Regions from separate parts of the Pseudomonas sp. Pmew2 genome, predicted to be linked through region 2. Evidence: riboswitches for the same ligand, from Rfam matches in the RefSeq annotation. Region 2 holds a riboswitch; each other region holds the start of a gene.
What was found. A riboswitch is a leader RNA that binds a small molecule or an ion and turns the genes downstream of it on or off. The one in region 2 is predicted to bind cobalamin.
Positions count from the first base shown of each region.

Region 1: linked by a shared signal. The riboswitch ahead of AC4ANK_RS16465 (ABC transporter substrate-binding protein) and the one ahead of cobW (cobalamin biosynthesis protein CobW) in region 2 are both predicted to bind cobalamin.
Region 3: linked by a shared signal. The riboswitch ahead of cobO (cob(I)yrinic acid a,c-diamide adenosyltransferase) and the one ahead of cobW (cobalamin biosynthesis protein CobW) in region 2 are both predicted to bind cobalamin.

Region 1 covers NZ_CM176702.1:3,608,890-3,619,468, forward strand. The annotation lists gene AC4ANK_RS16440 (ABC transporter ATP-binding protein) at 1-372, shown strand, start outside; gene AC4ANK_RS16445 (oligogalacturonate-specific porin KdgM family protein) at 508-1,242, shown strand; one part of gene AC4ANK_RS16450 (IS3 family transposase) at 1,451-2,343, opposite strand; one part of gene AC4ANK_RS16450 (IS3 family transposase) at 2,343-2,802, opposite strand; gene AC4ANK_RS16455 (FadR/GntR family transcriptional regulator) at 3,229-3,963, opposite strand; gene AC4ANK_RS16460 (FadR/GntR family transcriptional regulator) at 4,072-4,788, shown strand; cobalamin riboswitch at 4,807-5,006, shown strand; gene AC4ANK_RS16465 (ABC transporter substrate-binding protein) at 5,137-6,150, shown strand; gene AC4ANK_RS16470 (FecCD family ABC transporter permease) at 6,147-7,169, shown strand; gene AC4ANK_RS16475 (ABC transporter ATP-binding protein) at 7,166-7,957, shown strand; partial or broken gene AC4ANK_RS16480 (peptidase U32 family protein) at 8,064-10,057, shown strand; gene AC4ANK_RS16485 (GNAT family N-acetyltransferase) at 10,117-10,579, opposite strand, start outside.
Region 2 covers NZ_CM176702.1:3,486,216-3,496,794, forward strand. The annotation lists gene AC4ANK_RS15855 (sigma-54 dependent transcriptional regulator) at 1-1,181, opposite strand, end outside; gene AC4ANK_RS15860 (hypothetical protein) at 1,509-1,775, shown strand; gene AC4ANK_RS15865 (vWA domain-containing protein) at 1,871-2,458, opposite strand; gene AC4ANK_RS15870 (magnesium chelatase ATPase subunit I) at 2,536-3,564, opposite strand; gene cobN (cobaltochelatase subunit CobN) at 3,564-7,325, opposite strand; gene cobW (cobalamin biosynthesis protein CobW) at 7,330-8,394, opposite strand; cobalamin riboswitch at 8,510-8,732, opposite strand; cobalamin riboswitch at 8,791-9,003, shown strand; gene AC4ANK_RS15885 (CbtB domain-containing protein) at 9,099-9,284, shown strand; gene AC4ANK_RS15890 (CbtA family protein) at 9,295-10,002, shown strand; gene AC4ANK_RS15895 (cobalamin biosynthesis protein) at 9,980-10,429, shown strand; gene cobM (precorrin-4 C(11)-methyltransferase) at 10,462-10,579, shown strand, end outside.
Region 3 covers NZ_CM176702.1:4,394,878-4,405,456, reverse strand. The annotation lists gene purM (phosphoribosylformylglycinamidine cyclo-ligase) at 1-756, opposite strand, end outside; gene AC4ANK_RS20230 (DUF2066 domain-containing protein) at 1,098-2,201, shown strand; gene AC4ANK_RS20225 (AI-2E family transporter) at 2,240-3,313, shown strand; gene hda (DnaA regulatory inactivator Hda) at 3,531-4,235, shown strand; gene AC4ANK_RS20215 (NAD-dependent deacylase) at 4,229-4,993, shown strand; gene AC4ANK_RS20210 (C40 family peptidase) at 5,069-5,791, shown strand; gene AC4ANK_RS20205 (C40 family peptidase) at 5,882-6,427, shown strand; gene AC4ANK_RS20200 (PQQ-dependent sugar dehydrogenase) at 6,735-8,063, opposite strand; cobalamin riboswitch at 8,183-8,396, shown strand; gene cobO (cob(I)yrinic acid a,c-diamide adenosyltransferase) at 8,488-9,099, shown strand; gene AC4ANK_RS20190 (cobyrinic acid a,c-diamide synthase CobB) at 9,139-10,434, shown strand; gene bluB (5,6-dimethylbenzimidazole synthase) at 10,431-10,579, shown strand, end outside.

The DNA.
Region 1 (10,579 bases), 120 kb from region 2:
AGCTTTCGTTTCCGTTACCCGCATCAGCTGTCCGGCGGCCAGCGCCAGCGGGTCGCTATTGCAAGGGCGCTGATTCTCGAACCACGTGTGCTGCTGCTCGACGAACCTACCTCGGCACTGGACGTTTCGGTGCAGGCCGAAATTCTCAATCTGCTGGCCGACTTGCGTCATCAGCAAGGCCTGACCTACCTCATGGTGACCCACGACCTCGGTGTAGTGGCGCACTTGTGTGACCGGGTTGCGGTCATGCAGCAAGGCCAGGTGCTGGAAACCCTCGATAGCAGCCAGTTGATCAACAACCAGGCTCGGCACGAGTATTCGCGACTGCTGATTCAGGCCAGCCGCGACATGGACCTGCGCCCGACGGGATGACCCGCCGCCGGGCTCACGAGCGCTGAACCCGTAAACCTGCCGACACTGTGATCCCCGGCCCTCTCGGCCAAGGGATCCGGCTGCCTGCGATTTACCTGAACACACCCAAAACAGCCATCAAACAAGAATAAAAAAATGAAAAAAACACTCGCACTGATCTCTCTGACTGCTCTGTTCCCCGGCGCCTGGGCGCATGCCGACAGCGCGTACATCAACTACCGTCACCAATATGCAGAAAGCACGCGCATGCATGCCGACCGGGTCAAATTCGGCAGCCGGCTGGACAGCGGCTGGGGCTTCGAAGGTGAACTCAAATACAAGACCGCAGGCGACCGCCAGGACGTAGCGTTCGACAACACCGTCGGCAACGGCCACGAATTGACGGTCAGCTATCAATACCGGCTTGACGAAAAATGGCTGCTGACGCCTTCGTTTGCACTGGAAAGCATCGAGAAATCGACGGCCTATAAAATGGGCCTCAAGCTGGGCTACAAAGTAAACGATCAGTTGAGCGTGTCAGGCCGCTATCGCTACGACTCGATCAAGCTGGACATCAAGCTGGACAGGGACAAGGTCAACCACGAAATGCCTGACAACCAGATGGACGATCAGTCGATCAATCGTTACGACGTCTGGGTCAACTACGCCAGCAAAGGCCCGTGGGCGTACGAGTATCAGTTCACCTACTTCGATGCCGACTACATTCGCTATGACAACGGCAAGACCGACTACGAACAGAATGCGGCCTTCAAATACAAATGGGACAAGCACTGGGTGCCGTTCTTTGAAGTCGGCGACATCAAGGTCGATTCCAAAGATGACAAGCGCCAGCTGAGATTGCGCGTAGGCGTGCAGTACAACTTCCTGTAGCGCATCCCACTGGAGCACACCATCGTGCGACGCTCCGCGTCGCATGCATTGTCTGGCTTCTGATTATCGTGCCGACGCTCCGCGTCGCATGCCGTTCTGGACGCTCAGCGTCCTCTTTCGAGCATGCGGTGCGGCGCAGATTTGTGACGCGGAGCGTCACCCAAGGCATTCCTACGCTGGTGAACTGCCCCCCAAAAGTTGGACGGTTTTAGCTTGCCGCCTGAGCCCTGTATTTTACGGGGCTTTGGCCGTTGAGCTTCAGCTTGATGCGGTCATGGTTGTAGTAGTGGATGTACTCATCCAGACCTGCTTTCAACTCATCGATGCTTTCAAACTGTTTCAGGTAGAAAAACTCGGATTTCAGTGTACCGAAAAAGCTTTCCATTGCCGCATTGTCCAGGCAGTTGCCCTTACGGGACATGCTTTGTTTGACGCCTCGTACCGATAGCTTATGGCGATACTGCGCGTGTTGATACTGCCAGCCCTGGTCCGAGTGCATCACAAGCTTCGGCTCGTCCTGCAACTGCTGAAGCGCCTTGTCCAGCATGCTGGTGACCAGCTCAAAGCTCGGCCTTGTCGACACTTCATACGCCACGATTTCACCGTTGTACAAGTCCATCACGGGTGAGAGATACAGCTTTCGATTGCCTACCTTGAACTCAGTCACATCGGTCACCCACTTCTGGTTCGGGCGTTGCGCGCTGAAATTGCGCTCCAGCAAATTCGGCGCAATGGTTCCGATTACGCCCTTATAGGAGCGGTATTTTTTGGGGCGCACCACTGATCGCAGGCCCAGTTCTGCCATCAGTCGTTCTACAACCTTCTTGTTGACCAAAATACCTGCAGTGCGAATGACCGCCGTGATACGCCGAGCGCCATAAAGGCCTTTCTCCTCGTGGTAAATGCTTTCGACTAACTGTTTCAAAGCAGCATAGGGATCGGGTCTGGATTGCACCTGAACCTGATAGTAAAACGTGCTGCGTGCCAAGCCCGCCAGCCTCAGCAGAGCGCAAAGCGGGAACCGGCCCCTCAGTTGCTTGATGCTCAGGGCTTTTTCGGTTGCCGTCGTTTCTGCTCCTTCAGCTCTTCCAACTTTTTTAGGTAAGCGTTCTCCATGCGCAGATATTCAAGCTCGCTCATCAACTGGTCGCGCGTCTTCTGCGTATCGTCGGCGGTTACTGGTTTGGCGGGATAAGGCTTCTTTGGCATGGCGACAGGCTTTCTTCTGGCAGGAACATACGGGGCTGTACCGCTACTGTAATGCCGCTTTTCCCAAATGACTATTTGGCCGGGATCCCCGATACCAAAATGCGCAGCGGCCTGACGGAGCGATAGCTTGTGTTCACGCCTGTGCTCAAGCACTGAGCGCTTGAAAGCTTCGCTGTATCGAAGACCAGGCTTGCGATGGCCGGTGTGACCATGACTCTTGTAGTTAGCGACCCAGCGTCGAAGCAGGCTGAAATCGATCGAGAACTGGCGGGCTACCATACGAAAGCCCATGTTGTCTTCAAGATACGCTTTGACGACAGTGAGCTTGAACTGCTCTGAATACTTACCCATTTGAACACCCCCGTGAGGTCGGATTGGTGTCCAACTTCTTGGGGGCAGTTCACTGGAGCGTGAGGAACGAGAGGTGTCTGGCAGAAACTCCGCAGATTATCGTGCCGACGCTCCGCGTCGACATGCAGCTCTGGACGCTCTGCGTCCTCTTTCGAGCATGCGGTGCGGCGCAGATTTGTGACGCGGAGCGTCACCCAAGGCATTCCTACGCTGGAGCGTAAGGAACGAGAGGTGTCTGGCAGAAACTCCGCAGATTATCGTGCCGACGCTCCGCGTCGACATGCAGCTCTGGACGCTCTGCGTCCTCTTTAGAGCATGCGGTGCGGCGCAGATTTGTGCCGTGGAGCGTCACTCAAGGCATCACCACACTGGAGCATGAGGAACGATAGGTGTCTGGCAGAAACTCCGCGTCCGGCCCTGAATCGCTCAGTCGCTGTACAGCGCCTGAGTGCGACGCAGGCGCATGCGGCTGCCGTTGAGGTGCAGGTACATCGCCGAGCGCGCTGCGTCGACGTTGCCTTCGGCGATGGCGTTGTAGATTTGCCGATGTTCGGTGTTGATTCCGGCCAGGTAGGCGTTGCGATCGCTCTGCCCTGTGTAGGCCGAGTTCATCCGCGTGCGGGGAATCAGCTTGGTGCCCAGATGTTTCATGATATCGATCAGGTACGCATTGCCAGACGCCTTGGCGATCTTGAGGTGAAATTGAAAATCGGCATTGATGGTGGTTCCGGATTTCTGCGGGCCTTCGAGCAGCGCATCGAACGCCCGCTTGAGCTCAAGCAACGCTTCAGGGCTGCGTCGCTGCGCAGCCAGCCCTGCTGCCTCGACTTCCAGGCTCAAGCGAAACTCCAGCAGGTTCAGCACATCGGACAAGGTGGCGATGGTCGCAGGCCCTACCGAAAAACCTTCAGGCGGTGGCATGTCTAGAACAAAGGTGCCGACACCATGCCGGGTTTCCACCAGCCCGGCGGCCTGCATCCGCGACAGCGCATCGCGCACCACCGTGCGGCTGACACCCTCGGCTTCCATGATGTGGATCTCGGAAGGCAATTTCTCGCCGCGCACCAGCACACCGTCACGCATGCGCTGGGCGAAGCGGTCGACAAGGGTTTCTGCCAGGCGTCGATGGTTCTTTTGCGAGGAAAGCGCGTTGTCCGACATTGCAGCCTCAGTTCTGTCCGATACGCGAGTATAGGCTGCGATCACCACACAAAACACGCCTTGAGTACGGTTATACTCAGCCACCCGACACGGACCCGATCACCCGCCATGGAACAACCTTCCACATCAAAAGGCCGTCGCTCCAGTCTGACTCAGCAACTGGTCGCCGAGTTTTCGCGCAGAATTCGCGAAGGCGAGATCCAGAGCGGTGAAAAGCTTCCTACCGAACAGGTGATCATCCGTGAAACCGGGGTCAGCCGCACCGTGGTTCGTGAAGCGATGTCGCGCCTGCAAGCCGAAGGTCTGGTCGAAACCCGGCATGGCATCGGCACCTTCGTAGTCGATGCCGCGCAGCCAGGGCATTTCCAGCAGATTGAATCGCCAATCGGTACATCCGGCGACGCGGTATCCATCATCGAGCTGCGCCTGAGCATCGAGCCGGAATCCGCCGCGCTCGCGGCTCAACGCCGCACGCCCGAACAACTGGATGCCATCCGTCAGGCACTCGATGAGCTGCATCGCTGTGCGCGCCTGGGGCACGACACCATGAAGGCCGATTTCGAGTTTCACCGGCAGATATCACTGTGCACAGCCAATAGCTTCTTTACCGACGTGATGAGCCAGCTCGGCAGCAGCATCCTGCCCCGCACCCGCAGCGGCTTCGGCAATATCACGTCGTTGCACGCAGAGGACGACCCAGGCATCCAGCAACGCGAACAGGAGACCATCTTCGACGCCATTGTCCATCAGGATCGGGATGCCGCCCGAGCCGCGATGCGTCTGCATCTGATCAACAGTCTGCTGCGCCTGCGCGCAAAGGATTAGCCACTAAAACGCTTATCGTTTACCATGCCGCCCGTCGGTTTCCGAGAGGAACTAACAGGGAATTCGCACGCTTTGTCTGCACAAGGCCAAAACGAAACTGCCCCCGCAACTGTAGGCATCGAGCCTGCTCCATGACTGCCACTGGATTCAGCTCCGGGAAGGCCGGAGCCTGGCGATGACATGCCAGTCAGGAGACCTGCCGACCTGCTTCAATCCACTAACCGGCGGGGTGTCCGGGAAGGACATCCGCACGCGGCAGCATTTCCCGTCGTGCCCGGTCATTTGCCGGGGATGTGTTTCCTGATGTGCATTGCGCCTTGGCACCTGCTCCAACGGAGACCGCATTTCATGTCGCTGCCCCGCCTTGCCGTACTTGCCGCCAGCCTGACGCTGTCCACCCTGACCCTCGCCGCGCCTACTCAGTATCCGCTGACCCTCGAAAACTGTGGTTCGACCCTGACGTTCGCACATGCGCCGACCAAGGCAGTGACCATTGGCCAGGCCGGTACTGAAATGCTCTACGAACTAGGCCTGGGCGACCGGCTGGTGGGCACTTCGCTGTGGTTCAACAACGTGTTACCACGCTTCAAGGCGCAGAACGACAAGGTAGAACGTCTGGCCGACAACGACCCAAGCTTTGAATCGGTGATTGGCAAACGTCCGGAACTGGTGGCGGTGCAGCTGGAGTGGATGGTCGGCAAACAGGGCGTGGTCGGCACACGCGAGCAGTTCCATGACCTGAAAATACCCACTTACATTCTGCCGTCCGATTGCGAAGGCAAAGACAATCTGGTCGGTGCCGACGGCACACGCCTGGAGCCGTTCCGCATCGAGACCATCTACAAGAGCATCGAGCAACTGGCGCAGATTTTCGACGTACAGGACCGCGGTGACACGCTGGTCGCCGACCTCAAGGCCCGCCTGAGCGCGGCGATTGCCAACGTCAAACAGAACAAGGCGAACGACGTCTCGGCGCTGTTCTGGTTTTCCAGTTCCGACCTCGCCAGCGACCCGTTCGTGGCAGGCCGCAAAGGCATCCCGGACTTCATGCTCAACAGCCTGGGCATGCGTAATATCGTCAAGTCCGACGAGGAATGGCCGACAGTGGGCTGGGAGACCATTGCCAAGGCCAACCCAAGCATTCTGGTGATTGCACGCATGGATCGCCGCCGCTTCCCGGCCGACGACTACCTGAAAAAGATCGAATTCCTCAAGAGCGACCCGGTGACGCGCAACATGGACGCAGTCAAGCATGACCGGATCGTGATCATCGACGCCGAAGGCATGCAGGCTGGCCTGCGCCTGTTTACCGGGTTCGAGGAACTTGCTGACGCCGCCAACCGTTTCAACGCTGCACAATGAGATTACAGGTAGCACTGGGCCATGTGCTCTGGGTCTCGGCAGTGCTGGTGCTGGCAATCATGGTCGGTGCAGCGATTGGCGAAACCTCGATCAGCCTGAAGGTGGTTTTTCAGGTGCTGGCCAACAAACTCTGGGCTGCCGGCTATGTGCTCGACCCTATCGACGAAGGCATCGTCTGGAACTACCGGCTGACCCGCGCCATTGTCGCGGCAGCCTGCGGGGCCGGGCTGGCGATCTGTGGCGTGGTGTTGCAATCCTTGTTGCGCAACCCGCTGGCAGACCCATATCTGCTGGGAATTTCCGCCGGAGCCTCGACCGGCGCGGTGCTGGTCGCCATTCTGGGCTTCGGCGCGGGGGCTATTTCGATGTCGGCAGGCGCTTTTGCCGGGGCCGTGGCGGCGTTTTCGCTGGTCGCCCTGCTGGCGCACTCGTCGCGAGGCACCACAGCAGCCGGGCAGATCATTCTGGCCGGAATCGCCGGTTCACAGCTGTTCAATGCCCTGACGTCGTTTCTGATCACCAAATCCGCCAGCTCCGAACAGGCACGCGGCATCATGTTCTGGCTGCTGGGCAACCTCAGCGGCGTACGCTGGCACTCGGTCTGGCTGGCAGTGCCGACGGTGCTGGTCGGTCTGCTGGTGTGCCTCTGGCACCGGCGAGCGCTGGACGCGTTCACTTTCGGCAGCGACTCGGCGGCGTCACTGGGGATTGCCGTGCGGCGCGTGCAGATCATCCTGATCGCGACCGCAGCCCTGGTCACCGCAGTGATGGTATCGATCGTCGGCTCCATCGGTTTTGTCGGGCTGGTGATCCCGCACGCGGTGCGTATGCTGATCGGTGTGCGCCACGCACGGCTGGTGCCGTTGAGTGCATTGAGCGGCGCGCTGTTTCTGATCGCTGCCGACATCCTCTCGCGCACGCTGATCAAGGGCCAGGCGCTGCCGATTGGCGTCATTACCGCACTGATCGGCGCACCGGTCTTCGCTTTGATTCTTATCCGGGGAAATAGCACGCGATGAACGCCTTTCCTCATCTGGTCAACGCACCGGTGCTGGGCTGCTCCGGGCTGGGTTATTCGGTTCGTGGCACTGCGTTGCTGCGCGACGTCGACTTGAGCATCGCAGCCGGCGAGACACTGGCCGTGGTCGGCCCTAACGGTTCGGGAAAATCCACCCTGCTGAAACTATTGGCCGGTATTCAGAAACCGGTCTGCGGCACGGTCAGACTGGGCGGGCAACCACTTGAGGCAATGAGCCGCAGAGACGTGGCGCGCTTGCTGGCGGTGGTCGAACAACAAGCGGAAACCAGCGATGCCGTGACGGTTCTGGATGCCGTCGAGCTAGGCCGCACGCCCTGGCTGTCGGCACTCGAGCCGTGGAGTGCTAACGATGACGCAATCGTTCGCCAGGCGTTGCAGAATGTGGACATGCTGCACATGCAGAAACGTGCCTGGCACACCTTGTCCGGTGGCGAGCGGCAGCGCGTGCACATCGCCAGGGCACTGGCGCAACGACCCAGGATCCTTCTGCTGGACGAACCGACCAATCACCTGGATATCCAGCACCAACTGACCATTCTCGGTCTGGTCAGGGCTTTGCCGGTAACCACTGTGATAGCCCTGCACGATCTGAATCAGGCGCTGGATTGCGACCGCGTGGCGGTCATGGAGAAAGGCCGGCTGGTCGCACTGGGGGCGCCGGTCGAGGTGCTGACCCCGGAACGCCTGCTGAGCACCTTCGGCGTCGTGGCGCACTGGCTGACCGACCCTTTCGACGGCGCGAAAATCCTGCGTTTGCGCTCACACTGAAGACGCGCCGATGGTCAGCCGGTCACCTGGCGCATGCTTCAACAGGTGCGCCGCGCGGCCTGTAGCACTACAATGCGCGCTTTGCACGCCGCAGGATCCCGTTGCCATGTCGTTACCCAAACACCACCTGGAATTGCTCAGCCCTGCACGGGATGTGACCATCGCCCGTGAAGCCATCCTGCATGGTGCCGATGCGGTGTATATCGGCGGGCCGAGCTTTGGTGCGCGGCACAACGCCTGCAACGAGGTCAGCGACATTGCCGAGCTGGTCAAATTCGCGCACCGCTACCACGCGCGGATCTTTACCACCATCAACACCATCCTCCATGACGACGAGCTGGAGCCCGCGCGCAAGCTGATTCACCAGCTTTACGACGCCGGCGTGGACGCGTTGATCGTGCAGGACCTCGGGGTGATGGAGATGGACATTCCGCCCATCGAGCTGCACGCCAGCACGCAAACCGATATTCGCACCCTGAGCCGGGCGAAGTTTCTCGATCAGGCCGGTTTCTCGCAGTTGGTGCTGGCCCGGGAACTGAATCTGCAGGAAATCCGCGCAATCGCCGATGAAACCGATGCGGCCATCGAATTCTTCATCCACGGCGCCCTGTGCGTGGCGTTCTCCGGGCAGTGCAATATTTCCCACGCGCAAAACGGCCGCAGTGCCAACCGCGGCGACTGCTCGCAGGCTTGCCGCCTGCCGTACACGCTCAAGGATGATCAGGGCCGCGTCGTTGCCTTCGAAAAGCATCTGTTGTCGATGAAAGACAACAACCAGAGCGCCAACCTGCGCGATCTGGTGGACGCAGGCGTGCGCTCGTTCAAGATTGAAGGTCGCTACAAGGACGCAGGCTACGTCAAAAATATCACCGCCTATTACCGCCAGCGTCTGGACGAGATTCTCGAAGACCGTCCGGACCTCGCCCGCGCTTCCAGCGGCCGTACCGCACACTTCTTCGTGCCTGACCCGGAAAAGACCTTTCATCGCGGCAGCACCGACTATTTCGTCAGTGACCGCAAGATCGACATCGGTGCTTTCGATACGCCGACGTTTACCGGTCTGGCAGTCGGCACCGTCGAAAAACTCGGCAAGCGTGACCTGATCGCTGTGACCCATGAGCCGCTGTCCAACGGTGACGGTCTTAACGTGCAGATCAAGCGTGAAGTGGTGGGCTTCCGTGCCAATAAGGCGAGTTCGAAGAAGACGGCCAGAAGCGCTGGCGCTACCGTGTAGAACCCAACGAGATGCCTGCGGCCCTTTCCCGTGTGCGCCCCAACCATCCGTTGAATCGCAACCTGGACCACAACTGGCAGCAGGCGCTGCTCAAGACCTCGGTCGAGCGCCGCATCGGCATTCAGTGGCAGGTTACCCTTCGTGAAGACCACCTGCGCCTGGAAGCCATCAGTGAAGAAGGTGTGAGCGTCGCGGTAAACCTTGACGGCCCGTTCGGCGCAGCCAACAAGCCCGAGCAGGCGCTGGATCAACTGCGTGACCTGCTCACTCAGCTGGGCACCACGATCTACCATGCTCAGGATGTCAGGCTCGACGCGCCACAGGCGTTCTTCGTGCCCAACTCGCAGCTCAAGACCCTGCGTCGCGATGCCATCGAGGCGCTGACCGAAGCGCGCATCGAGGCGCATCCACGCGGTGGCCGCAAGGCGGAGACGACCCCGCCACCGGTGTACCCGGAGTCGCATCTGTCTTTTCTGGCCAACGTCTACAACCAGAAGGCTCGCGACTTCTATCATCGCCACGGCGTACAGCTGATCGACGCGGCCTACGAGGCCCACGAAGAGACCGGCGAAGTGCCCGTGATGATCACCAAGCATTGCCTGCGCTTCTCGTTCAACCTGTGCCCGAAACAGGCCAAAGGTGTGACGGGCGTGCGCACCAAGGTCGCGCCGATGCAACTGGTGCACGGTGATGAAGTGTTGACCCTCAAGTTCGATTGCAAGCCTTGCGAAATGCACGTGATCGGCAAGATGAAAGGTCACATTCTCGACTTGCCGCTCCCCGGCAGCGCGGCGGCCAAATCGGTGGTCGGCCATATCACACCGGAAGACCTGCTCAAGACTGCGCGTCAGCGTTCCACTCGCTGATCGGTATGAGGGGGGGGTTGGCGCCCTGCCAGCCCCTTGCGTCTTCTGACAAAGCAATCTTAAAGAACGCGCTCCATATGGGTGGTATTCCACACCGGGTCGTTTTCCACATCGGTCACAGCAAAACCCTGTTTCTCCCAGAAACGGATCGCGCCGGGCAGAAACGGATGGGTATGCAGGTACAAAACCTCTATGCCACCTGCCTCGGCATGCGCCCAGAGCGCCTGACATAAACGGCTGGCCAGCCCGTCGCCGCGAAACTCCGGCGTGACGAACAGGCGCACGATCTCAACGGTTCTGCGCCCGCGATAATCGAGCTGCAGGAAACGATGATCGAACGGCAGGTAGCCCACAGCCGCGATGATCTGCCCTTCACTGCGGGCGATCAGAAACTTGCCGTCCTCCCCGCCCAGATACACCTGCTCGAAACCGGCCAGATCGGGCGGAACGGTGACGGTGTCGAGCAAGGGAAAGATCCCGGCACGTGCACGCATGACGAAATCGACGGTGTGCGGGATCTCG
Region 2 (10,579 bases):
AGCGTGCCCATGCTGCCAGCACTGTCTTCTTCGCCCAGCAAGCCCAGGTTTGCCGCTTCTATCTGCCGGCCTTCGGCCAGCACCAGCCCGCGCCGTACCCGACCGGCCAGCTCTCGCACATTGCCCGGCCAGTCGTGCTTGCCCAACGCCACCAGCGCATCCTGACTGAAACTGCGTGCTCGCCTGCCGCTGTCCTGACTGTACAAATGGGCGAAATGGTTGGCCAGCAACGCCAGATCGCCATGACGCTCGCGCAACGGCGCCACCCCGACCTGCAGCACGTTGAGCTGGTAATACAGGTCTTCACGAAAGCGCTTTTTCCGCACAGCCGTTTCAAGATCCTCACGGGTCGCGGCCAGCACCCGCACATCCACTGCAATCGACTCACCGCCGCCCAGGCGCTCGATTTGCCGGTCTTCCAGAAAGCGCAACAGCGACGCCTGGGTTTCCAGCGGCAGATCACCGACCTCGTCAAGCAGCAGCGTGCCGCCGTCAGCAGCTTCAAGCAGCCCGATCCTGTGCGCCTGAGCACCATCAAACGCATCATCCTCATGACCGAACAGCTCGGCCTGGATCGAATGCCCGGTGAACGCACCGCAATCCACGACGACAAAGGGCTTGCCGCGTCGCTGAGACTGTACATGCAGGCTGCGTGCGATCAGCTCTTTGCCCGTACCTCGCTCGCCCCGAATCAATACCGGTGAATCGATAGGTGCCAGCCGGCTCAACAACTTGCGCAGCTCACGAATGGGCCGACTGTCGCCCAGCAGCTCGGGCTCGGCCTCGGAAAGCGCCAGCCCGCCTTGCGCTTCGGGGCGGCCAGCCGCGAACGCTTTGTCCAGCGTGCCATGCAACCGCGCTGCATCGAAAGGAAGGGCGTGAAAATCGAAAAACCACTGGCAAACGAAATCGCCTATTTTTTCGCGTTGCAGATCGTTGGCTGACAGCACTGCAACCCAGCGCATGTTGCTATGGGCGACAAGCTCTTGAAGCCTGGGCAATTGTTCGAAATGACCGGACGTCAGGCGAATCAGGCCCACGTCATGATCGGGATTGAAGGTAGAACCTGAGGTGCTTTCCTGCACCGTCCATCCGGCATCACTCAAAGCAGGGATCAGAGGATGACAGTCGTCACCGCCGTCGATGATTAGCAGACGTCGCGTTGGGGCCGATCCATGCATGAAGTTTCCTTGGTGCCCGACGTGGAGTGGGATTTTTAAAAGCTTTTCATAAACAGCATGTTGGCGAGCCCAACTATCACCCTAGCAACTTTTTGACGCAGCGTTGTACCGTTTGGGTCTAACGCTCATAACCCTCTGTCACTAACGCCGTCGCTGCTGAAGGATGTTTATTTGCAAGGTCACGCGGGCGACCCTTGAAAAAAATTCGCATATTTTTCGTTGAAGGGTGTGACTCATGCCCCCTTGTCGTTCATCAACACAAGTAACCAGCCGGACGGTCAGCCCGCCGCCGTGACTGAATTGATATGGGCACTTGAGGAAAAAACCATGAACGTCCCACTGCGCTTCAACGATGCACTTCTGATCGCTGGACACGCTTTTGAACCCTTCCAGTGTGTTGCCTGGGCACCACAGGATGGTAACGGCGAACTGAGCCTGACGGTGATCGACCGCACCAGCAACCGTATCGGTCGCAAGCAGATCCCGAGCAGCACCTATTCAGACAAGCGGCAACTGGCCAGCGCTCTGGAACAGGCGCGTGAAGAAATCAGCAACGAAGGCTACGACCTTGAGCCTTGGACCATGCCAGCCTGACGCAGGTTTGAGCGTTGCCCGTGCACTGCAACTGACTGTCGTGCCAATGCTTCAGCGCATTGGCACGCAGTTTCAGAACTGCCAGACCTGATAGCTCAAACCGGTTTCAGCTCATCAATGTGCTGATAATCAGCCCCCAGGCTGGACGCCAGTTCCCGCGCCCTGCCCAAGCGGATCGGGCCTTTCTCGATATCGATCAACACACTCGCGCAATTGAATGCAGGCAGGACGGGTAACTGCTTGATCCTGCCATCGGTCAGCACCAGAACCCGCTGCTGCTCGGCCGGATAGCGTTTTTGCCGCTTTGCCAGCCATTCACCGGCCTGCTGGAGCGCTGCAGACAGTGGCGTGCCGCCGCCCGCACCCAGTGCATCCAGCCATGGACTCAATGCCGAGGACGCTTTCAGGCCCTGATGTTGCCAGCGTGGCGTGTCACCGCTGGCGGTCAGCAAGGCAAGACGCGCGCGGCGTCGATACGCATCGTCGAACAATTGCGACAACAGCCCCTTCGCCTGGCTCAACGCCTGATGGCGTCGTGTAGAAGCTGAAGCATCGACAATCACCAGCAATAACTCACTGGGACGGCTGCTGCGCGGCTGGCGAATCAGGTCCTTGCGGCTTTTCGGCCGACCGCGCAACAGTGTGGACAACCATTGCACCGGGCCATCAGCACCGGCACGCATGGCCCCTTGTCTGCCAGTGGCCAGTCGACCAGGACGGGGAACGGCATCCGCCCCCTGCGCGATACGAGGGCGGATGCCTAAGGCTTTTTTGGCCAGCTCGGCACTTCGCGGCGTGCGCCGGTAGTGACGGCCTGGGCGGGCAGCTCGCCCCAGTTGCCCTGCCCGCTTTCAGGGTCGGCCTGCCTGCTGGACGATCCGGGCGGCGGCGCTTCCGGGTTTTGTGGTGGCGGGGCCGGCTCGCGCCGCCGATGACGCAAGGCAAACTCGGCGACCGCTTCGATGTCCTGTTCTTCAATTCGACCGGCACCACGCCATGCAGCATGGGCGCGCGCGGCGCGCAGCCAGACCAGATCGGCGCGCATACCGTCGACACCTGCAGCAAAGCATCGCTCGGTGATCATTGCCAATGAATGGTCATCCAGCTCGATACCTGCCAGCAGCTGACGCGCCTGCTCACAACGAAGCTTCAAGGCGTCCTGCTGCGCTTGCCATTGCTGGCAAAACATTACCGGATCGCTGTCGAAATCCAGACGGCGACGGATGATCTGACTGCGCTCGGCAGGCTGGGTCTGGCCACTCAATGCGACGTTCAAGCCAAAGCGATCCAGCAACTGCGGGCGCAATTCGCCTTCTTCCGGGTTCATGGTGCCTATCAGTACGAAGCGCGCTGCATGGCGATGGGAAATACCATCCCGCTCGACCATATTGACGCCGCTGGCAGCAACGTCCAGCAACAGGTCGACCAGATGGTCGGCGAGCAGATTGACCTCATCGACATACAGCACACCGCCGTCGGCCTTGGCGAGTACACCCGGGGAAAATTGTGCACGACCCTCGGCCAGCGCGGCGTCCAGATCCAGCGTGCCGACCAGACGCTCTTCAGTAGCACCCAGCGGCAAGGTGACGAACTGACCACTGGCCAGCACATCGGCCAACCCCCGCGCCAGCGTCGACTTGGCCATGCCCCGAGGCCCTTCGATCAATACGCCGCCGATGCGCGGGTCAATGGCGGTCAGGCACAACGCCAGCTTCAGGTCATCGGCACCGACCACAGCGGCCAGCGGAAAATGTGGAGTTTCGGTGATGTTCGGGTCAGGCAAGGTCATCAGTTCTCTTCTATGTCCAGGAGCAGGTCTTCCAGCGCCTGCTGATACTCGCCCGGCTCCTGCCAGAGGCCGCGCTGCTGGGCTTCGAGCATGCGCTCGGTCATGTCGCGCAAGGCATCGGGATTGTGCTCGGCGAGGAAATCGCGCGTGGCCGGGTCAAGCAGATAGGCGTCGGCCAGCAGCGCGTACTGGTGATCATCGATCAGCTCGGTCGTCGCATCGAAGGCGAACAGGAAATCCACCGTGGCGGCCATCTCGAACGCGCCTTTGTAGCCATGACGTCTGGCCCCGTCGATCCATTTCGGATTCGCTGCGCGCGAGCGTATCACCCGGTTCAGCTCTTCCTTCAGGGTGCGGATTTTCGGCAGGTCCGGCTGGCTGTGATCGCCATGGTAACTGGCGGTCTTCTGCCCGCTGAGGGTTTCCGAAGCCGCCAGCATGCCGCCTTGAAACTGGTAATAATCGTTTGAATCAAGCAGGTCGTGTTCGCGATTGTCCTGATTCTGCAGCACGGCCTGTACCTGAGACAGACGCTGGGCAAAGCGCTTACGCGCAGGCGTACCTTCATCGGCAGCGCCATAGGCGTAGCCGCCCCAGTTCAGGTAAACCTCGGCAAGGTCCTCACGGCTCTGCCACAGACGGCCGTCGATCGCGCCCTGCACGCCAGCGCCATAGGCACCGGGCTTGGCACCGAAGATCCGCCAGCCCGCCTGACGTGCCGCTTCGTCTTCGGTCAACCCTTCTGCGATAAAACCTTGGCGTTCTTCTCGCACCCTGGCCGCCAGCGGGTTCAGGTCGTCCGGCTCGTCCAGCGCGGCAACTGCCTGCACCGCAGCGTCGAACAGCTTGATAAGGTTGGCGAAGGCATCACGGAAAAAGCCGGACACCCGCAATGTCACGTCCACTCGCGGACGGTCCAGCAGGCTGACCGGCAGAATCTCGAAATCATCGACCCGCTGGCTGCCCGTCGCCCAGACCGGGCGTACGCCCATCAGCGCCATCGCCTGAGCGATATCGTCACCACCGGTGCGCATGGTCGCCGTGCCCCAGACTGACAGCCCCAACTGACGCAGGTGGTCGCCATGGTCCTGAAGATGCCTTTCCAGCAACAGGCTGGCGGACTGGAAACCGATACGCCACGCTGTGGTGGTCGGCAGATTGCGGACATCTACGGTAAAGAAGTTGCGCCCCGTGGGCAGCACATCCAGACGCCCCCGACTCGGCGCGCCGCTGGGGCTTGCCGGAACGAAGCGGCCGCTCAGTGCATCTAGCATGCCCTGCATTTCGCCGGGGCCGCAGGCGTCCAGACGCGGCGCGACCACTTCACGCAGGCTGTCGAGGATCAGTGCCAGATCATCGTCGACCGGCAGGTCATGAAGCGCTTCGCCTTGGGTCACGCGTTCGATGAGGGCAGCGGCGTAAAGCTCAAGCCGTTCACGCGCATCACCGGCAGTGCGCCACGGGTCACTGCTGACCGCCAGCAACGCAGCGGGACGCGCGCCGGTCCAGGGCTCGGCCAGTTCGCAATCCAGCGGGTCAAAATCCAGACCGAACGCTTTGCTCAACGCCCGTAACAGACTCGACTGCGCGCCGCGCCCGTCGCCGCGCGGGATGCGCAGCAGGGCCAGCAAGGTGTCGGTGCGCAGGCGGCCTTGCGGCGACTGACCGAAGATGTGCAGGCCATCGCGAATCTGCGACTCTTTCAGGTCACACAGGTAAGTGTCCAGACGCGGCAGCCACAGCGCCGCGGCGTCGCTGTCGAGGTTCTCGCCCAGAGCCAGCTCGCGATCTATATGGGTTTCACGGACCAGTTCGAGAATATCCCGTTGCAGCTCGCGCGCGCGGCGCGGATCCAGCAGTTGCGCCTCATAGAACTCGTCGGCGAGCAGTTCCAGATTGCGCAGCGGGCCATAGGTTTCCGCACGGGTCAGGGGCGGCATCAAGTGATCGATGATCACCGCCTGAGTGCGCCGTTTGGCCTGTGCGCCCTCGCCCGGATCATTGACGATAAATGGATAGATGTTCGGCATCGCGCCCAGTACGGCGTCCGGCCAGCAGGTTCGGGACAGGCCGACGCCCTTGCCCGGCAGCCACTCAAGGTTGCCGTGTTTGCCGACATGCACCACGGCATGAGCGCCGTACGCCTTGCGCAGCCAGAAGTAAAACGCCAGATAACCGTGGGGCGGAACCAGATCCGGGTCGTGGTACACCGAGCTGGGGTCGACCTGATAGCCACGCGCAGGCTGAATGCCAACGAAGGTCAGGCCAAAGCGCAGCCCGGCAATCATCATTCTGCCACTGCGAAACATCGGATCGCTGTCCGGCGCGCCCCAGCGGGCATTCACGGCATCACGGTTTTCCTGCGGCAGCTCGTTGAACGCCGCCAGGTATTCCTCCAGTGCCATGCTTTGCTGGCAGGGCCGCAGGTCAATGCTGTCCAGATCATTGGTCACGCCACCCAGCAATTGCTGGATAAGCTCGGTGCCGCTGTCCGGCAACTGTGCCAGCGGATAACCCTCGGCCTGCATGGCGCGCAGGATGTTCAGCGCCGCAGCAGGCGTGTCGAGCCCCACACCATTGCCGATGCGCCCGTCGCGGGTCGGATAGTTGGCCAGGATCAACGCCACACGCTTGTCGCCGTTGGGCAGCCGCGCCAGTTCGATCCAGCGCCGCGCCAGTTGCGCGACAAAATCCATCCTGTCCGGCTGGGCGCGGTAACACACCACGTCCGACTGGCTGCGCTCGCTACGCCAGGCCAGGTCCTTGAAACTGATCGGTCGACTGATGATCCGCCCGTCCAGCTCCGGCAAGGCAATGTGCATCGCCAGATCGCGCGCACCAAGGCCCTGTTCGCTGGCCTGCCAGGCAGGTTCGTTGTCCTGCGCGCAGATCGCCTGAATGACCGGCACGTTGCGCCGAAACGGGCGCAGATGCGGCGCTTCCGGGCTCGACTGGGCAAAGCCTGTGGTGTTGAGGATCAGCTCGGTTTCGGCCTCGTCCAGCCAGTTCTCCACCTGAGTGAAACAGCCGGGCTCCTTGAGGCTGGCCACGGCTATGGGTAGCGGGTTGATGCCGTGCGCCTGCAAGCGCGCACAGAACTCGTCGATAAAACCGGTATTGGCGGCCTGCAAGTGCGAGCGGTAGAACAGCAGCGCCACGACGGGCTGTCCTGCAACCCAGTCGGCTTGCCAATCGGTGAGCTGCGCACTTGCCAGTCGAGGGTGGTAAATGGCTGTGCGTGGCAACGGTTGGGGCTCGGTCCAGGAATAGTCCCGGTCCAGCCAGCGGCTGGCCATGCAACTATACATTTCCAGCGCATTCTGCAAGCCGCCCTGACGCAGAAACTGCCAGAGCCGGTCGCGTTCTGCGGCAGGCACCGTGCTCAGGTCGCTCAGCTCAGGATCGGGACGATCATCACCTGGCACCAGAATGACCTGAACCCCGCGTGCCGCCAGCTCCATCAGCCGCTCGACGCCGTAACGCCAGTAACCGATGCCACCGTGCAGGGAAATCAGAATGACCTTTGCGTGGCGCAGCACCTCATCGACGTACAAGTCGACAGAGGCGTGATTCTGTACCTGCATGGGGTTGGCCAGACGCAGGCTCGGGTAGTCGTCAGGAAGCTGGCGTGCAGCTTCGGCCAGCAGCGCCAGGCTGGAGTCTCCGCTACAGAGAATCACCAGCTCGGCCGGGGTCTGGCCCAGATCGGCAATGCTGTCGTCGGGTACGAAACCGCCGGGCTGGGTTCTCAGTAAATGCATGGGGTCAGCCGACAACTGCAGCGTTGAGCTGCGCTTGCAGGGCCACGGCATCCAGCTCCTGACCAATCAGCACCAGATGCGTGGCACGCTCTTCGTCGGCGCGCCAGGCGCGGTCGAAGTGCTTGGCGAAACGCGTACCCACACCCTGGATCAGCAGGCGCATCGGCTTGCCGGGAATGGCCGCGAAGCCCTTCACGCGCAGAATGCCGTGCTGCACGACCAGTTGATTCAGTGCGTCGAGCAACAACTTTTCATCGGCCTGAGGCAATTTCAGGGAAATCGAATCGAAAGCATCGTGATCGTGGTCATCATGATCGTCATTGTCGTGATGATCATGGTGGGTCTTGCGACCATCGATGTGCAGCTCGGACTCGGCGCCAACACCCAGCAGTACGCTGATCGGCAGACGACCGCTGCTGGCTTCAATCACCTTGACGGCTGGCGGCAGTTCTTCGGCAACTTCGGCACGCACCGCTGCCAGACCTTCGGCGTCGATCATGTCGGCCTTGTTGAGGATCACCAGATCGGCGCTGGCCAGTTGATCAGCGAACAGCTCGTGCAGAGGCGACTCATGGTCCAGATTCGGGTCGAGTTTGCGCTGCGCATCGACCTGATCGGGGAACGCAGCAAACGTACCGGCCAATACCGCAGGGCTGTCGACGACAGTGATCACCGCATCGACCGTGCAGGCGTTGCGAATTTCCGGCCACTGAAAAGCCTGAACCAGCGGCTTGGGCAATGCCAGCCCCGAGGTTTCGATCAGGATGTGGTCCAGATCGCCACGGCGAGCGACCAGCTCGCGCATGACCGGGAAGAACTCTTCCTGCACCGTGCAGCACAGGCAGCCGTTGGCCAGCTCATATACCCGGCCGTTGGCCTCTTCTTCGGTGCAACCGATGGTGCACTGCTTAAGGATTTCTCCGTCGATGCCCAGTTCACCGAATTCATTGACGATGACCGCGATGCGCCGCCCTTCGGCGTTATCGAGCATGTGCCGCAGCAGGGTGGTTTTGCCCGAGCCGAGGAAGCCGGTGACGATGGTGACGGGAAGCTTGGCCAGTGTTTTCATCAGGTGCCCTTTGGCAATGCGGCGGGCAAACAGGACGAGAACCGCATGCCTGGCACACGGATCGGATCGCCACCGGATCACCCCGCCCGGTTGTAGTGAGAATTCGCAGGCCTTTTGGTCAGCCCGGTTCGAGGCAGGTCTCCTGGCTCACGGCGGCATGTGGCAGGCAATCAAGACCGTGCCGACACGCATTCATCGCGCCTTCCCGCCGTAGCAGTGGCTGTGCAATGAACCTCACCGTTTACAGTTGCGGGGGCAGCTGCGGCGTGTACCGCATTCCCGTCTTAGCTCCATGTGTAACGCTTTACGCATGGAGAACCTCGAACCGGCAAGGCTACGCAGTGACCGCAGACAGGTCAATCGTTCAGATTGACGATTCCCCGCCGCCCATGCTCTCCTGTACGCCTTGTTTCGGGTGCCCCTCACGGGGTGAAACGGGAAACCGGTGCGCTCACGCTGTCGAGCAAGTCCGGTGCTGCCCCGCAACGGTAAGCGAGAGAAGGTCTTATCCACTGTGCCACGGCATGGGAAGGTGACCTTGCAGGCCTTGAACGCGCGACGTTTGAGCCCCTCGCGAGCCCGGAGACCGGCCCGACATCGTTGAATGACAAACCCGCGGTGGGCGGGCGCAGTTGAAACCTTCGGCGTCTGCCGGCAGGTTCCTTTGCGCGTGGCCCGCTTGCCAATCACCAAGAGGGATCGCCATGTCGACCATCAGCAGCAGCCACGCCGCCACTACCAGCTCCACACGCACTCAACGCCTGACAGCCGCCATCAGCGCTGCGCTGCTGGGTGCATGTCTGGTGTACTTCGCCGGTTTCTCGCACATCGCGGCCGTACACAACGCCGCACACGATACACGTCACAGCGCTGCCTTTCCTTGCCATTAAGGACTCCACAATGTTCAAGCGAATCGCACAAACTGCCGGGTTCACGGGCCTGCTTGCGGCCCTGCTGCTGACCGTGCTGCAAAGCTTCTGGGTGGTGCCACTGATCCAGCAGGCCGAAACTTACGAAAACGCATCTGCCGAACAGGTCCATGAGCATGCTGACGGCGCGACTGCCGAACACAGTCATGCGCATGAAGAAGCTGCCTGGGAACCTGAAAACGGCTGGCAGCGCGTGCTGTCCACCACGGGCGGCAACCTGGTGGTCGCAGTAGGCTTCGCCCTGATGCTTGCCGGGCTTTACACCCTGCGTGCGCCGGGCCGCACGGTGCAAGGCGTATGGTGGGGGCTGGCCGGTTTCGCGGTTTTTGTGCTGGCACCCACGCTTGGCCTGCCACCTGAATTGCCCGGCACAGCTGCCGCCGAACTGAGTCAGCGTCAGGCCTGGTGGATAGGTACGGCCGCATCGACTGCCGCCGGGCTGGCCTTGCTGGTATTTGGTCAGAACTGGCTGCTAAAAGTGCTGGGCGTGGCGATTCTGGTCGTTCCTCACGTGATCGGCGCACCACAGCCGCTGGTCCATCAGAGCATGGCACCCAAAGCTCTGGAATCGCAATTCATGATCGCCTCGCTATTGACCAACGCGTTGTTCTGGGTCGCGATGGGGCTGATCAGTGCCTGGCTGTTCCGCAGAAACGATGCCGACCTGCATCAGGCCTGATTCACCGACCGTTCAGCCCGGCGCGTCACTGGTGGCCGGGCTGGGTTGTCGGCGCGGTTGCTCCGCAGCGACGTTGCGCGAGCTGATCGAGAACAGCCTTCGCGTGATCGACCTGGAGATTGCCAGCGTCACTGCGCTGGCATGTATCGACCTGAAAGACCAGGAACCGGGCCTGCTTGAACTGGCCGCGCAACTGGCAGTGCCGCTGGTGTTCTTCAACGCAGCGCAATTGGTTGCGTGGGAGCTGCACCTCACCCATCGTTCTGCGCAGGTCTTCCAGACCACGGGCTGTCACGGTGTCGCCGAAGGTTCGGCACTGGCGCTGGCCGCGCAACTGGGAGACGGCACCGCCACCCTGCTGATCGAACGGCAAAAAAGCGCCAACGCCACATTTGCCTTGGCAATCAGCCCTGCACACAGCGGATAATCTCCCCGCGCTCATCCACTCCGGAGAATTCATTGACTGTCTATTTCATCGGTGCCGGCCCTGGCGATCCCGAGCTGATCACCGTCAAGGGGCAACGCCTGATTCGCACATGCCCAGTCATTATCTATGCAGGCTCACTGATGCCGCTCG
Region 3 (10,579 bases), 910 kb from region 2:
GCCACCGGTGATGTGGGCCATGGCCTTGACCGCGCCGGTTTCCTTGATCAGCTTGAGCAGCGGCTTGACGTAGATGCGGGTGGGTGCCATCAGCAGCTCGGTCAATGGCTTGCCGTCCAGCTGGATGCTTTCGATATCGGCACCGGCCACTTCGATGATCTTGCGGATCAGCGAATAACCGTTGGAGTGCGGGCCGGACGATGGCAGAGCGAGCAGGGCATCACCGGCAGCGACTTTCGAACCGTCGATGATCTCGGCCTTTTCCACGACGCCGACGCAGAAGCCAGCCAGGTCGTAGTCTTCGCCTTCGTACATGCCCGGCATTTCAGCGGTTTCGCCGCCGACCAGCGAGCAGCCAGCCAGTTCGCAGCCAGCGCCGATGCCGGTGACGACCTGGGCAGCGGTGTCGACGTTCAGCTTGCCGGTGGCGTAGTAATCGAGGAAGAACAGCGGCTCTGCACCGCAGACCACCAGGTCATTGACGCACATGGCGACCAGATCGATGCCGATGGTGTCGTGCTTGTTCAGGTTCAGGGCCAGACGCAGCTTGGTGCCCACGCCGTCAGTGCCGGAAACCAGGACCGGTTGCTTGTAGCCGGCCGGGATTTCGCAGAGGGCGCCGAAGCCTCCCAGGCCGCCCATGACTTCCGGACGCTTGGTGCGCTTGGCGACGCTCTTGATGCGTTCGACCAATGCTTCACCGGCGTCGATGTCTACACCGGCGTCTTTATAGCTCAGGGAGGGTTGCTTGCTCATAGAAAATCCAGGCCTTTAGGGGGGATTCGGAGGTATCGACCGCTGCGTTGGGACCCGTTCAGCACCGCGCTGTCATGCGGTGGTAATGTTGGGCCGTGGCGATTGCCGGTCTGCGAAGGCGCGCGATTTTATCAGGCTTGCTCCCCAGGGGCCATCCTTGCGCCGACAACAGGGCGGTGTTGCGCCAAATAAACCTGATCCGGCAGCTCCGGTCAGTGCGAGTGCCGCCGTTTAAGGTGTACTTTATGCGCAAATTGAATGATTGGTGGTTCAAGGCTGTCCCAGACTTGTACACCTCCTGAAACAGCTTCTTTTTACTTTTTTCCGTTCGGGAACTGTCCATGCGTTTTTCCAGAGTTCTTCTAGTCGGCTGTCTGTCCCTGATCAGCCTCCCCAGCCTTGCCGAAACGGTCAGCAACCTTTATCAGGTCCGCGAGCCGGTGACTGGTCAGTCGCCCGATGAGCGCACACGGGCCACCCAGGCCGCGGTCGAAACGCTGGTGCTGCGCCTGACCGGTGACGCCAAGGCCGCGCAGGGTTCGGCCATCGCCGCGCTGCGCAAAGATCCGCAGCAAATCATCAGCCAGTACGGCTATGAGGCCGGTCCGCCTGAAACCCTGCTGGTGGACTTCGATCCAGCGACCACCGACCGTGCGTTGCGTGATGCCGGCCTGTCGATCTGGGGCAGCAATCGCCCGTCGATCCTCGGCTGGTGGCTGAACGACTCGGTCGAAGGCTCGAATCTGGTCGGTGACGGTCAGGCTGCCGCCGAACCGCTGCGCCGCGCTGCGCAACACCGCGGTTTGCCGCTGCGTCTGCCGCTGGCTGATTTGAGCGAGCAGGGCGTCGGTAACGCCAAGACACTGGAAGGCACTGATGCCGCACCGCTCAAGGAAGCCTCCGAGCGTTACGGTGCTGACGCGATACTGGCGGTGCACGCCAAGGAAGATGCAGGCCAGTGGCAGGGCAAATGGCGCTTGTGGCTGGGTGATCAGCGTGAGCAGGGCACCGCGACCGGGGCTACTTCCGAAGCCTTGGCAGACGCTGTGCTGCTGTCGGTCAGCCAGCGTCTGGCCCCACGTTTCGTCGCCAAGCCCGGTGCCTCGACGGGCCTGTTGGTGCAGGTTCAGGGCATGACACTGGAGCGCTATGCACAACTGCTTCAGTTACTTGATCCGTTCGGCGTGCGTCTGAGTTCTGTTGACGGCGATAAAGTGGTGTTTGAGGTCAGTGGCAGCACCGATCAGCTACGCTCGCAGTTGTCGCTGGCCAAATTGCAGGAAGTGCCCGCAGCCGAGGCAGCCGCTGCCGCAACGCCGCCTGCTGCGCCTGTCGATGCGACTGCGCCGGTTGCGCCAGCCAATGGAGCTGCTGCTGTTCCGGCACCTGCGCCCGCAGCGATGATTGTTCCGGCGTCTGCACCACAGCTTTATTTCCGCTGGTAAACCGGCAAAGCGCTTTTCCATTGGATTGAGGGATGTTGATGACTGATACACGGCGTTGGTTCTGGATCGGCGGCCTGGCCTTGCTGGTCGCATTCGTGGTGCTGTTGCACACGATCCTCACCCCTTTTCTGGTGGCGCTGCTGCTGGCCTACATGGGCGATCCACTGGTGGATCGTCTGGAGCGCGCCGGGCTGTCCAGAACCTTGAGCGTGGTGGCGGTGTTCGGTCTGTTCACGCTGGTGCTGATGGCCTTGCTGCTGGTGCTGGTGCCGATGCTGGCCAAGCAGTTGTTTCGTCTCTATGAGCTGGCCCCGCAGATCCTCGACTGGCTGCAACACTCGGCGTTGCCGTGGGTGCAGGCCAAGTTCGGTCTGGCAGACGGGTTCTGGAAGTTCGACAAGATCAAGGCAGCCATCTCCGAGCACATGGGGCAGGCTGGGGATATCGTCTCTGTGGTGCTGTCTCAGGCTACGGCGTCGAGCCTGGCGCTGATCGGCTGGCTGACCAATCTGGTGCTGATCCCGGTGGTGTGTTTCTACCTGTTGCGTGACTGGGACATCATGACCGGCAAGATCCGCGGTCTGCTGCCGCGTCAGCGTGAAGGTCAAATCGTCAAGCTGGCGGGCGAGTGCCACGAGGTGCTGGGCGCGTTCATACGTGGGCAGTTGCTGGTCATGGTCGGTCTCGGAGTGATCTACGCGGCCGGTCTGATGCTGGTCGGGCTGGAACTGGGCCTGTTGATCGGGGTGATCGCCGGTCTGGCTGCCATCGTGCCTTATATGGGCTTTGTGATCGGCATTGGTTCAGCGCTGGTCGCCGGGTTGTTCCAGTTTGGCGGCGACCTGTACCCGATGATGGGGATTGTTGCGGTGTTCATGATCGGTCAGGCCCTCGAAGGTATGGTGCTGACGCCATTACTGGTAGGGGATCGCATCGGTCTGCACCCGGTGGCGGTGATCTTCGCGATTCTGGCGGGTGGCGAGCTGTTCGGTTTCACCGGCATTCTGCTGGCGTTGCCGGTCGCTGCAGTGATCATGGTGCTGGTGCGCCACATGCACGACGTTTATAAAGACTCGGAAATCTATGCAGGTGCGGAAGATCCCGAGCTGTAAGGGCATCGCACGCCTCTTCACTGCCCGGTGAAGAGGCTTGTGCAGGCAATGCATGCATCACCTCAAAACGCCCTTTCTCGACCCGCGCTTTACGCACCCTGACGCAAACCTTTGATTTTGCTTGAGGTCTGTCGCATTGTGCGACCCGCTTCACGGGTATAAACTTTGCGCTCTTTACACAGAGGCCCTTGACGGTTTGCATGAGCCGTTAGTCAGCATGAAACCGATTCAGCTGCCCCTGAGTGTGCGTCTGCGTGATGACGCCACTTTCGTCAATTACTATCCAGGCGCCAATGCCGCTGCACTCGGCTATGTCGAGCGGCTGTGCGAAGCCGACGCTGGGTGGACGGAAAGCCTCATCTATCTGTGGGGCAAGGATGGAGTAGGGCGCACGCACCTGCTTCAGGCTGCGTGCCTGCGTTTCGAGCAGCTGGGCGAACCTGCGGTGTATCTGCCGCTTGCCGAAGTTATCGATGAAGGTATCGAGCTGTTCGACCATCTTGAACAGTACGAACTGGTGTGCCTGGATGACCTGCAAGCCATTGTCGGCAAGCCGGAGTGGGAAGAAGCCCTGTTTCACCTGTTCAACCGTTTGCGTGACAGCGGGCGTCGTCTGCTCATTGCAGCGTCCAAATCGCCCCGCGAACTGCCGGTCAAACTCCCCGATCTGAAATCCCGTCTGACCATGGCCCTGGTATTCCAGATGCGCGGCCTGTCCGACGAAGACAAGCTGCGTGCGCTGCAACTGCGTGCATCACGGCGCGGCCTGCACCTGACCGATGAGGTAGGCCATTTCATTCTGACGCGTGGTACACGCAGCATGAGCGCGCTGTTCGAATTGCTTGAGCGCCTTGATCAGGCGTCACTCCAGGAAAAGCGCAAGCTGACCATTCCCTTTCTTAAAGAGACGCTGGGGTGGTAGATCAGGCGCTGTTGATGCAAACGGCTGCAGCCTTGCGCCATGCACAACGGATTCTGGTGATCACCGGGGCAGGCCTGTCGGCTGATTCGGGCTTGCCGACCTATCGCGGCGTCGGCGGGCTGTACAACGGCAAGACCGACGACGGCCTGCCTATAGAAATGGCCCTGTCCGGGCCAATGCTGCGCCGTGACCCCGAGCTGTGCTGGAAGTACATCGCTGAACTGGGCAGGGCGTGCCTGGGTGGCGAGCCGAATATCGCGCATTACGCCATCGCCCAGTTGCAACGCATCAAGCCCGAGTGCTGGGTGCTGACCCAGAATGTCGACGGTTATCACCGTGCGGCGGGCAGCCCGCCAGAGCGCCTGATAGAAATTCACGGGCAGCTCTCGCCACTGTTTTGCCAATCCTGCGGCGCTGAAGATCCGCAATTGAGTGAGCACTTGCAGCGTCCTTTGCCCCCTTTATGCTCGGCATGTAGTGGCGTTATGCGACCGCCCGTCGTTCTTTTTCAGGAAATGCTCCCTGAAAGAGCACTGGAAACACTGTATGAACAACTGGCTAAAGGCTATGACGCAGTCCTGAGTATCGGTACCACGGCAAGCTTCCCCTACATTCATGAACCGGTCATTCGCACCAGAGTTTCCGGGGGTTTTACGGCGGAAATCAATCCGCAGCCGACCGATCACAGCGCGCAGATGGACGTCTTTTTGCAGTGCCGGGCAGCACATGTCATGGCGGAACTCATAAGTCACATCTAGTTCGATTGAATTTGCAAATCACCTTCATAAAAGGCATAGTCTCGCCATCTTAACTAGTCAGCCACGGTTGTGCCCATGCAGGTTGTTCGCTTCGCACCCCTCGTGCCTCTCGCACTCGTTACATTCCTCTTCGGTTGCTCGGCCAATATGCCGGTCGCACAGCAAGAACAGGCTCAGCCCGTTGCTCGTTATCAGAGCGCGGCAAACGCTCAGTCCGCAGCACGTCGCGCCGACGCCGCAGCCTTGCAGGACGAGATTGCCACCGAAGACGAGCTTGCTCACTTCGCCGACAACAAGTCCTACCAGCTGCCGGTTCTGGCCGACAGCATCCTGGAACGTGGCAAGTCCCTGATCGGCACTCGTTACAAGTTCGGCGGCACATCGACTTCCTCGGGTTTCGATTGCAGCGGCTTCATTGGTTACCTGTTTCGCGAAGAGGCTGGCATGAGCCTGCCGCGCTCCACGCGTGAAATGATCAACGTTGACGCACCGCTGGTATCGCGTAAAAACCTTCAGCCTGGCGATGTGCTGTTCTTCAGTACCCGTGGCCGTGGTCGCGTAAGCCATGCAGCGATCTACGCCGGTAACCAGCAGTTCATTCACTCCAGCAGCCGTCGCAGTGGCGGTGTACGCATCGACAGCCTCGATGACGCCTACTGGAGCAAGACCTTTATCGAGGCCAAGCGGCCTCTGGCAATGGCGCCAGGTACAGTCGCTGTGAAGTCGACGCCTGATGCCACGCAGACAACGGCGATGACTTCGACTACAGTCAAGACCGCGCCAAAGCGGCGTAAATAAAATAGAACGCGCAGAACAAGACCTTCGGGTCTTTCTGCGTTTTTGAGCTTCTCGGCAGCGTAAGCCGCATCCGGATAGGTTGTTGTGGTTATGTCGATTGCGTTGCGCCTGATAGTCATCTCTGTTGCTGCGTTACTGGGTGCCTGCGCCAGTGCGCCGCCACCGCCCAAAGCTCCCCGGGTCGTTCAGCGTCCGGTGGTCACTGCTCCCCCTCAGATTCTTTCTCCGGCTGCCGAAGACGTGCTGTTTCGTGCGTTGGGACTGGTTGGCACGCCTTATCGCTGGGGTGGCAACACGCCTGACTCCGGTTTTGATTGCAGCGGTCTTATAGGTTATGTCTATCGTGATGCCGCGGGCATTTCCCTGCCGCGTTCCACGCGCGAGATGATCGTGATGGGTGCGCCGAATATCCGTCGCGAGCAATTGCAGTCAGGAGATCTGGTGTTCTTCGCCACCTCGGGCGGCTCGCAGGTGTCCCACGCGGGCATCTACGTCGGCGAAGGCCGCTTCGTACATGCCCCGGCCAGCGGCGGCACGGTCAAGCTCGACAGCCTCGACAAGCCTTACTGGCAGAAAGCCTACCTCAACGCCAAGCGCGTCATTCAGCCGTCCAGTCTGGCGCAGATTTGGCCATAGCGCGTCGCCTGCTCGCGGTCTGACCAGAAATTATCGTGCGACGCTCCGCGTCGCATGCCTTTCCGGACGCTCTGCGTTCTCTTGCGACGCAGAGCGTCGAGACCTGCATTCCCACGCTGGAGCGTGCGGAACGATAACTCGACTACCGTACTGCGCTCTGCGTCGACATGCCTTTCCAGGCGTGCGGAACGATCATCGCAACTATCGTGCGACGCAGAGCGTCGAGAACTGCATTACCACGCTGGAGCGTGCGGAACGATAACTCAACTAACGTACGACGCTCTGCGTCAACCCTCTACGCTCGGCGTTATTGAGCTGCCTTGGCCGAGGTCACGCGCCAGATTTTGTTGCCGACATCGTCTGCCACCAGCAAGCCGCCGCGCTGATCATTGACCACGCCAACCGGGCGGCCCATGGCTTTTTCGTCTTTGTTGAGGAAACCGGTCAGCACATCGACTGGAGCGCCGTTGGGCTTGCCGCCGCTGAAGGGCACGAACACCACTTTATAGCCGCTGTGCGGTTTGCGGTTCCATGAGCCGTGCTGGCCAATGAACAGGCCTTCGTTGAACGGCGCCGCCAGCGTCTTGCCATCGGCGAATACCAACCCTAACGAGGCCGTATGCGGGCCGACTGCGTAATCCGGTGCGATGGCCTTGGCGACCAGTGCCGGGTTCTGCGGTTTGACGCGCTCGTCGACATGCTGGCCGTAGTAGCTGTAGGGCCAGCCGTAGAAAGCGCCATCCTGCACCGAGGTCACGTAGTCTGGCACCAGGTCGCTGCCGATTTCGTCACGCTCGTTGACCGCCGTCCACAGCTTGCCGGTTTTGGGTTCCCAGTCCATGCCGTTGGGGTTGCGAAGGCCCGAGGCGAAAATGCGGTGGTTGCCGGTGGCAGCGTCCACTTCCCAGATGGCTGCACGACCTTCTTCCTTGTCCATGCCGTTCTCGGCCACGTTGCTGTTGGAGCCCACTGTGACGTACAGCTTGCTGCCATCCTTGCTGGCAATGACGTTTTTGGTCCAGTGGTGGTTGAGCGTGCCGCCCGGCAGATCGACCACTTTGGTCGGCTGCGCGCTGATCGAGGTCTGGCCCGCTTCATACGGGAAGCTGATCAGGCGGTCGGTGTCGGCGACATAGAGCTTGTTGCCCACTAGCGTCATGCCAAACGGCGAATTGAGGTTTTGCAGGAACACGGTGCGGGTCTCTGCGACGCCGTCCTTGTCCACGTCGCGCAGCAGAGTAATGCGGTTGGCGCTTGGCACGCCCGCACCGGCGCGGCCCATGACTTTTTCCATTACCCAGCCGCGAATACCTTTGGAATCATCCGGTTTGGCCGGGGAATTGGTTTCCGCCACCAGCACGTCGCCATTGGGCAATACATACAGCCAGCGCGGGTGGTCCAGGTTTTCGGCGAACGCTGCCACCTGTGTGCCCGGCGCGGCGACCGGTTTTGCGCCTTTTTCCCAGCCTACGGCAGGGGCGATGTTGACGGTCGGGATCAGCGTCTTGTTAGGCTCCGGCAGTTTGGGCGATGGGCCTGTTCCATCCGAGACTTGCAGGGTCGAAGACTCGCCGCAGGCAGCGAGGCCACCGGCAACCAGAAGCAACACTGCGTAGTGGAGTCTGAGTCTGAACATGGTGAATCTCCATAAACAAGGGCGTGGTCCGATAATTGATAGAGGCACTGCGAACCGTCTGGGTTCAATCACGTTTCACAGCGTCGGTGTCGATTGACGCTCCCAGCCCAACCCTCTACCCTTCGCGGTTTGTTTCAGGTGCTCTGCAATCCTTGATTGGCAGGGTGAAACAGGGAAGCCGGTGTGGATCAATCGATCCGATCCCGGCGCTGCCCCCGCAACGGTAAATGAGTCAAGGCTGTGCCTGACGCCACTGTGTTTCGACATGGGAAGGCGCGCAGCCGGGGTAACCCGCTCATGAGCCCGGAGACCGGCCTGAACCACTCAATGGCATCACGGAGGGTGATGCTCTGTGCAGGCCGTTGCCGTGCTGTCCAGTGCTGTCCTTCCGTCTGTTGTCGACTGCCACGAGCGGAGAACCCGGATGAACGAATCCCCCGAACGCGACGAACGCCATCTGGCGCGCATGCTGCGCAAGAAAGCCGTGATGGACGAGCGCATTGCCAGCTCACCCAACGAGTGCGGCCTGCTGCTGGTCTTGACCGGCAACGGCAAAGGCAAGAGCAGCTCGGCATTCGGCATGCTTGCCAGGGCCATGGGCCACGACATGCAGTGCGGCGTGGTGCAGTTCATCAAGGGCCGCAACAGCACTGGCGAAGAAATGTTTTTCCGCCGTTTCCCCGAGCAGGTGCGCTATCACGTGATGGGCGAGGGCTTCACCTGGGAAACCCAGGATCGCCAGCGTGACATTGCCGCTGCCGAAGCCGCCTGGGCCGTGTCTCGGGAAATGCTTCGCGACCCGGCCATTGGTCTGGTGGTGCTCGACGAACTGAACATTGCCCTCAAGCATGGTTACCTCGACCTTGAACAAGTGCTGAGTGACCTGCAGGCCCGCCCACCTATGCAGCATGTGCTGGTGACCGGCCGCGGTGCCAAACCCGAATTGATCGACCTGGCTGATACGGTTTCCGATATCGGCGTGGTCAAGCACGCGTTTCAGGCCGGTATCCGGGCGCAGAAAGGTATCGAGCTGTGAATAATCCTTTATTGGGCGCACTGCAATGAGAGCACTGCAATGAGAGCTCCGCGCGATTGCCCGGCGGTTTTGATCGCCGCGCCTGCCTCCGGGCAAGGTAAGACTACCGTCACCGCGGCACTGGCACGTTTGCACCGCAACCAGGGCCGCAAGGTCCGGGTGTTCAAGTGCGGGCCGGATTTTCTCGACCCGATGATTCTTGAGCGGGCCAGCGGCGCACCGGTCTACCAGCTGGACATGTGGATGGTCGGTGCCGACGAAAGCCGTCGCCTGTTGTGGGAAGCCGCAGATGAGGCAGACCTGATCCTGATCGAAGGCGTCATGGGGTTGTTCGACGGCACACCGTCCAGCGCTGATCTGGCCCGCCACTTTGGCGTACCGGTGTTGGGGGTGATCGACGGCACGGCTATGGCGCAGACGTTTGGCGCGCTGGCGCTCGGGCTGGCGCGTTATCAGCCGGATCTGCCGTTTGCCGGCGTGCTGGCCAATCGGGTTGGCACGGTACGCCACGCGCAGTTGCTGGAAAACAGTCTGACCGAAGGCCTGCGCTGGTATGGCGCACTGTCCCGGGAAGTCGGTTTCGAATTGCCCAGCCGCCATCTGGGGCTGGTCCAGGCCAGCGAACTCAATGATCTGGATGTGCGGCTGGACATGGCTGCCGCCGCGCTGGCCAGCACCTGCGAAGTGGCCTTGCCGCCAGCCGTAACCTTTACCGCGCCCGACCCGGTTCAGGTCGAGCCGTTGCTCAGCGGTGTGCGCATCGCCATTGCCCGCGACGAGGCCTTTGCCTTTCTGTACGGCGCAAGCCTGGACCTGCTGCGAAACATGGGCGCAGAGCTGAGTTTCTTCTCGCCGATCCATGACCGCGAGCTGCCCGACGCCGACAGCCTGTACCTGCCGGGTGGCTACCCGGAGTTGCACCACGTTGCTTTGGCGGAAAACCTGACGATGCAGGCATCGATCAGGGCGCACCATATCGCTGGCAAGCCGATTCTGGCCGAGTGCGGCGGCATGCTTTATTTACTCGAAGCCCTGAGCGATGTGGAGGGCGTGCGCGCCGAACTGGTCGGCTTGCTGTCCGGTGAGGCGGTCATGCAGAAGCGTCTGGCGGCGCTGGCCTTGCAAGCGGTTGAATTGCCCGAGGGCACGCTGCACGGTCACACGTATCACCATTCGCTGACCAGCACCGAGTTGCAGCCGATTGCCCGTGGCGTCAGCCCCAACGGCGGGCGTGGCGCAGAGGCAGTCTACCGCCTGGGTCGTCTGACCGCGTCCTACGTGCATTTCTATTTCCCTTCCTGCCCTCAGGCGATTGCGGCGCTGTTCAAACCATGACCGAACAAGCGTTCAGCCCTGAAGAGCGGGCTGCGGTGTACCGGGCCATCGCCGAGCGTCGCGACATGCGCCACTTCGTCGGCGGCACGGTGGCGCCCGAGTTGCTGGCGCGCTTGCTGGAAGCCGCACACCAGGCACCCAGTGT